DNA from 3 places in the Halomonas sp. 141 genome. Region 1 is predicted to be linked to each of the others. Evidence: predicted binding sites of a transcription regulator. Region 1 holds the regulator's gene; each other region holds the start of a gene.
What was found. The regulator sigma-54, encoded in region 1, starts transcription at its own class of promoters, with help from an activator protein. The targets are predictions, from matches to a motif close to TGGCACNNNNNTTGCTNT.

Region 2: CWI66_RS14300 (amino acid ABC transporter substrate-binding protein) is a predicted target of sigma-54. The motif match lies at 1,286-1,303, and genes of this name have one in related genera.
Region 3: codB (cytosine permease) is a predicted target of sigma-54. The motif match lies at 1,550-1,567, and genes of this name have one in related genera.

Annotation. Positions count from the first base shown of each region.
Region 1 covers NZ_PINZ01000002.1:100,320-102,591, forward strand. The annotation lists gene hpf (ribosome hibernation-promoting factor, HPF/YfiA family) at 1-215, opposite strand, end outside; gene CWI66_RS01825 (RNA polymerase factor sigma-54) at 313-1,728, opposite strand; gene lptB (LPS export ABC transporter ATP-binding protein) at 1,834-2,272, opposite strand, start outside.
Region 2 covers NZ_PINZ01000041.1:8,966-11,237, reverse strand. The annotation lists gene speE (polyamine aminopropyltransferase) at 1-34, shown strand, start outside; gene CWI66_RS14305 (amino acid ABC transporter substrate-binding protein) at 123-1,133, shown strand; gene CWI66_RS14300 (amino acid ABC transporter substrate-binding protein) at 1,360-2,272, shown strand, end outside.
Region 3 covers NZ_PINZ01000011.1:6,366-8,637, forward strand. The annotation lists gene codA (cytosine deaminase) at 1-223, opposite strand, end outside; gene codB (cytosine permease) at 238-1,503, opposite strand; gene CWI66_RS07200 (GGDEF domain-containing protein) at 1,714-2,272, shown strand, end outside.

The sequences.
Region 1 (2,272 bases):
GCGTACATGTCATTATCCTGCGCTTCCGCATGCAGGTCTGCTCCTGCGGCATGCAGCGTGCAAGCCGCTTGCTGGCGCTCCTTTTCGACAGATAAGGTGACCTGGACGGTCGTGATGTTGTCGTAGTGACGCTCAACGCGTTCCAGCTTTTCGTTTACGTAGTCACGCAAGGCGTCAGTCAGTTCAACGTGATGACCAGTGATGTTTACTTGCATTGACGTGCTCCTTATCCATCGGACTGTACTTCGATTGTAACCCTTTTTGGGCCATTGCAAAGCCCTCGCCGCGAGTTTGTTGGGCAAGAGCGTTTAACTAGCGCAAACGGCGTCGCTCGCTCGACGAAGGTATACCCATCGACTCTCGGTACTTGGCGACGGTGCGGCGTGCCACGGTAATGCCACCCTCTTCCAGCAGGGTGACCAGGCGACTGTCGGAGAGTGGCTTGCCTGGCGGCTCGTCCTGAATCAGTTTCTTGATGCGTGCTCGAATGGCCGTGCTGGAGTGGCTGTCGCCGCCCTCCTGGCCGCTGACCTGGCTGGAGAAGAAGTACTTGAGCTCGAAGACCCCGCGCGGGGTATGAATGTATTTCTGGGTGGTGACCCGGGAGATGGTCGATTCATGCATCTCTACCGCTTCGGCGATATCGGCCAGAATCAGCGGTTTCATGGCCTCTTCACCCTGCTCGAGGAAGCCTATCTGGCGGGCAATGATCTCGCGCCCCACGCGCAGCAGCGTGTCGTTGCGGCTCGACAGGCTCTTGATCAGCCAGCGAGCCTCCTGGAGGTGCTCTTTCAAAAACTGGTTGTCCTGGCTCTTGTCGGCGCGCTTGATCAGGCTGGCGTAGTCGGGCTGGATACGTAGCCGAGGCAGCGCTTCCGGGTTGAGTTCCAGATGCCAGCCCTCGTGATCGTGACGTACCACCAGGTCCGGCGTCACATAGCTGTCGTCGGTGACGCCGTAGGCGCTTCCGGGGCGAGGGTCAAGGCTGCGGATTAAACGAATGACATCGTCCAGCTGCTCGTCATCGAGGCTCAGGCGTCGTTTCAGCAGGCGCATGTCGTCCTTGCCCAGCGCTTCGAGAAACTGGCGTACCAGACGCTTGGCGGGCATCAACAGCGGAGTGTCTTCGGGTAGCGCGGCCAGCTGCAGCATCAGGCACTCGCGCAGGTCACGGGCGAACACGCCAGTAGGCTCGAACTGCTGCAGGCGCAGCAAGGTGTTTTCGACCTCGCGTTGGCTCAGGCCATCGTGGCCCTGCGCCTTGAGCCCCTCGCGGATGTCGTTGAGCGGCTGGGTCAGATAGCCGTTGGCATCCAGCGCATCGATGAGGCTCTCGGCAATGGCTTGCTCACGCGCAGAGAAGTCGGTCATGGCCAGTTGCCAGAGCAAGTGCCCGTGAAGGCTCTGCCCGGCCGCCTGGCGCTCGAAGTCCGGGCCTTCGCTACTGCCGCCCGCGCTGCCCATGTCCTGGTAGGTGTCGGACCAGTCGCTGTCCACGGAGAGCTCGTTGGGAATGCTGTCTGCCCACTCGGCTTCCTGAGGCTCGCTGACCGCCTGTTCGCCAAACTCATCCTCCTGTTCGAGCATGGGGTTGGCATCCAGCGCCTGCTGAATTTCTTGACGAAGGTCCAGCGTCGATAGCTGAAGCAGCGCAATGGCCTGCTGCAGCTGAGGTGTCATGGTCAGCTGTGTGCCGATGCGCAGTTGAAGAGAAGCTTTCATGACCATCTGAGAACCACTCGTTAATCAGAAAGCTCCACCCTAGAGCGACTCTCCGTTTGGTGCAAGTGCAATAAGCATGCCACTAAATAAAATGTCTTCGTGGGCCATTATTTAAAGGCGGAAGTCGGCGCCCAGGTAGACGTCGCGCACCTTCTGGTTATTGAGAATTTCCTGGGGGTTTCCACTGGCTATGATGTGTCCGTCGCCAACAATATAGGCAATATCGCAGATATCCAGGGTTTCACGCACGTTGTGGTCGGTGATGAGGACGCCAATATGACGCTTCTTGAGCGCGCGTATGATCGATTTGATATCGCCCACGGAAATGGGGTCGACGCCAGCAAAAGGTTCGTCCAGTAGAATGAAAGCGGGCTCGGTGGCCAGCGAGCGGGCAATTTCCACCCGTCGCCGCTCGCCGCCCGACAGGCTCATGCCCAGGTTGTCGCGAATATGGGTGATGTGGAAGTCTTCCAGCAGGGATTCGAGCTTCGCTTCTCGGCTATTGCGGTCCAGCTCCCGGCGCGTTTCCAGAATGGCCATGATGTTGTCG
Region 2 (2,272 bases), on a different contig from region 1:
GCTGCCCCCCTTCATGCGCAAAGCCTTTGCGTGAGAGCGGGCATCGTTAGTGGAAAAGCCGGGCGCTGCTCGGCTTTTTTTATGCGCGCAGATCGGCGCGCTTCGACGTCAAGGAATCACACATGAAGAGTGTTCGTTGGTTGGGAGTAGGGGCCAGCCTGTTGGCACCGGCCATCGCCATGGCCAGCACGCTGGACACCGTCCAGAATCGCGATAGCCTGCGTTGCGGCGTGAATGCCGCCCAGCCCGGTTTCTCGTCACTGGATGACGACGACCAGTACCGGGGCTTGGATACCGACATCTGCCGCGCCATTGCCGCCGCCGCGCTAGGCGATGCCAACAAGGTGGACTTCGTGCCGCTGGACTCCGTGGAGCGCTTCACGGCCCTTCAGTCCGGTGAAGTGGACGTGCTGTCACGCACCACCACCTGGACCTCCAGCCGCGATACCACGCTGGGCATGCACTTTACCGGCGTCAGCTATTACGACGGCCAGGCCTTCATGGTCGCCAGCGACCTGAACGTACAGAGTGCCAAGGAGCTGGACGGCGCCGCGGTATGCACCCAATCGGGCACCACCAGCGAACTGAACCTGTCCGATTACTTCAGGGTTCACGGCATGACCTATGATGCCGTGGTCTTCGACTCTCCCGAGCAGTCGATTGCCGGGTTCGAAGTAGGCCGCTGCGACGTGCTGAGCTCCGATGCCTCGCAGCTCTATGCCCAGCGGATGCAGCTGGCCGACCCCGACATGGCCGTGGTGCTGCCCGAGATCATCTCCAAGGAGCCGCTGGGCCCGGCCGTGCGCCAGGGCGACGACCAGTGGTTCAATATCGTCAAATGGACGCTGTTTGCCATGCTCAATGCCGAAGAGCTGGAAGTCACCCAGGCGAACGTGGACGAGCAGCTCGACAGCGACAACCCTGACGTACAGCGCCTGCTGGGCCAGGATGGCGATTTCGGCAGCCCCATGGGCATCAGCGCCGACTGGGCCTACCAGATCGTCAAGCAGGTAGGTAATTACGCGGACGTTTATGACCGCAATGTCGGCACAGGGTCGGACTTCAACATTGCCAGAGGCCTCAACGGGCTCTGGAATAACGGAGGCATTCAGTACGCCCCGCCGATTCGCTGATCGGCGAACGTCAGTAGCTTTCTCCCCGCGCCAGCGGCTACGCACCAAAACAGAGCATCGCGTAGCCGCTGGCACTCTTTTTTGCACCAATACTTTCGATAAATTCGCTGATTTTACGTTGAAAACCGCTGAATTTGCCGACATATCTTTTTTGGCACCTTCCTTGCTAGCTTTTAGGCATGCATCGACATGCATAACATCATTAAATCGAGGAAGGGGAACACACATGGTTAACAAGAAACACCTGGTACTGCTTGCCTCTGCGGGTGCAATTACGCTGGCCGGTATCGCTACCGCGCAGGCGAACACATTAGAAGAAACTCGCTCTCGCGGTGCCGTACAGTGTGGCGTTAGTGATGGCTTGCCAGGTTTTTCCGCGCCGGACGATAGCGGCGAATGGCAAGGTCTTGATGTTGACGTATGTCGTGCCGTCGCTGCCGCCGTACTGGGCGATGCCGACGCCGTTAACTATATCTCCCTGAACGCCGTCGAGCGCTTTACCGCACTGCAGTCTGGCGAAGTCGATGTTCTGTCACGTAACACCACCTGGACCACCACCCGTGATACCACGCTGGGTCTCAACTTCACCGGCGTCAACTTCTACGACGGCCAGGGCTTCATGGTCTCCACCGACCTGGGCATCTCCAACGCCTCCGAGCTGGATGGCGCCGCCATCTGTATCCAGTCCGGTACCACCACCGAGCTGAACCTGGCGGACTACTTCCGCGCTAACGGCATGGAATTCGACCCCATCGTTTTCGATACGTCCGAGCAAACCGTCGGTGGTTTCCAGGCAGGCCGTTGTGACGTTCTGACCTCTGACACCTCTCAGCTGGCCGCGCTGCGTATTCAGCTGGACGACCCGTCTGCCGCCATGATCCTGCCCGACGTCATCTCCAAGGAGCCGCTGGGCCCCGTGGTACGTCAGGGTGACGACCAGTGGTTCAACATCGTCAAGTGGTCGCTGTTCGCCATGCTCAACGGTGAAGAGTACGGTGTGACCAGCGAAAACGCTGAAGAGATGCGCGATTCCGATAACCCGGACGTGGCTCGCCTGCTGGGTCAGGACGGCAACTACGGTGAAGGCATGGGTCTGGATGCCGAGTGGGCCTACAACATCCTGAGCCAGGTAGGTAACT
Region 3 (2,272 bases), on a different contig from region 1:
TCTGGTTCCAGTGAGGCTCGCCAGCGGTCAGGGCCGCATCCAGGTGGATGTGCGGCTCGATAAACGGCGCACACAGCAGTTTGCCGCCCGCATCCCTCTGGCCTTCGCCTGCCGTTTGCGGCGCATCCTGAGCGGTGATTGCGGTGAAGACACCGTTCTCGATATCCAGCCGATAAAGCCCAGGGCGCTGGCGAAGGCGGGCATTGATGATCTGCATGTTCATAAACAGGTGCTCACTTATTGTTTGGCCGTCGATGGGAAGCTATCACCCAGCGTAGCGTGCTTCAGACGTAGCAGCACGGCGTAGCTGCCTGCCGCGACTGCGACACCCACCAGCGGCGGTAGTAACGGAGAAAAATAGGCAGCCCCGGCACCAATGGCATAGGCGGCGAGGCCGCGCCGATTGAAATCGGGTAGCTGCGCAGAGGCCAAAGCAGGGTAGCGGCCTCGGTGCCTGAGCCAAAAATCAGCCATGATCACCCCGCCCATGGGAGGGATAAACGTGCCGAGCAGCACCAGAAATGGAATGAGCAGGTTGTACATGCCACCTACCGCCAGCACGGTACCAATGGCGGCGCCGCTGACGGTGACCAAGCGGCGCTTTTCGGTGCGCAGCAAGTTGCATCCCGCCACGGCGAAGTTGTAAATCGTGTTGTCCTGGGTCGTCCATATGTTCAGGAACAGCATCAATACCGCGAGGGAGAGAAAACCTTGGGCAATGAGAACATCGACGATATCTGCCTGCTGGTAAATCATCGTGCCCAAGGCACCGGTCAGCACCATCAATCCATTGCCAATGAAAAAAGCGGCCAGCGTTGCGATCACCGCAACTTTCGGCGTCCTGGCAAAGCGACTCCAGTTGGTCGCCTGGGTGCCACCGCTGATGAAGGTACCGATAATCACGGTGATCGCCGCTGCGACACTCATACTTTCCGTTGGCGTTTGCTGACTTAATCCTGCAAAGCCGCGCACATCGACCAGCCCGGTGAACAGGCTGACCAGGATGAAGAGCATCATGGCGGGTACGGCGAAGCGCGACAGCCAGTCCATGCCTCGATAGCCGATCATGGCGGTCACGCAGAATCCAAAGCCAAACAGCACCATCAAGGGGATTTCCAGCCATTCAGGCATCCCCGTGGTGCGTACCAGCACCAGAGCTATCGTGGCGGTTCCCCAAGCGTACCAGCCAATCTGGGTGAAGCCGAGGATAATGTCAGAGAGTTTGCTGCCTTTTTCGCCGAAGCAGAACCGCCCCATCAGTACGGCATTCAGGCCGCTCTGGCAGGCGATATAAGCCAGCGTTGCTGCGTAGATACCCAGTAGCAGGTTGCCTGCCACGATAATCCACAGTAGCTGGCCAATCGGGAAGGCTTGGCCCAGGGAGCCACCCGCCCACATGGTGGCGGTGAAAAAGGTAAAGCCAAGCAGTACCGCTGAGGTAGAGAGTAGCCCTTTCCGAGCCTGGAGGGGTACTTCGCTAAGTGGGTAGTCTGAATGGTGCATCTTTTTCCCCTTCGATACGTCGTCGCGTGTCATGGTCAAGAAAGATGCAGCAAGCCGCATGCCAATCAGGCGTGGTCAGGTAACAAGAAACGTTTAAATTTTTAGCCACTCGTGCGCGTCTTTAATGGTAGTTTGCGAAAAGAAGACATGAATAACGAGCGCGCACGCGCACAACAAGGTAACGAACGCTCTGCATGGCGTGGCGCTAACATGCCATTGACAGGATCGATGATCAGCAATGGGGCGATGTGGCAAGACGTGGCTGAGGGGGAGTCGGCCAATATGGAACCATCCAGTTCGCAAGAACCACCGTTGCCAGCCGCTGGGCTGCCCTGGTATCGCACCCTGGTCGGCAAAGTGGCGGCCTTCATGGTGTTGGGCGTGGTGTTTGCCTATTCCATGGGCGCCTTGCTGGGCTTGACCATTGTGGAGCGCAGTGCACGCGAACAGTGGGCTCGGGAAGCGCTGGTGAATGCCCAAATCGTGAGCGCTACGATTCGGCGCATCTACACGAACGTGGCGGTACGCACCGACCCCTCGGGTCAAGTGACGCACCTGGTGTCGGAACAGGCCCTTGGGGATGAAGACTCGGTGCTCAGTACCGGTTTCAGTCCCGTGGATGTGTTGGCGCTGGCGAGTGCGCAAACGCGCCACAACGTCTGGCTGTTTTCCCGCTTACCGGATGGCCGCTTCAGCATGGTCGCCGATGCCCATCACGGTGAAGACGTCTCGCTCACACTGCCTCAAGTCCCGGAGCTATCGCTGGCCG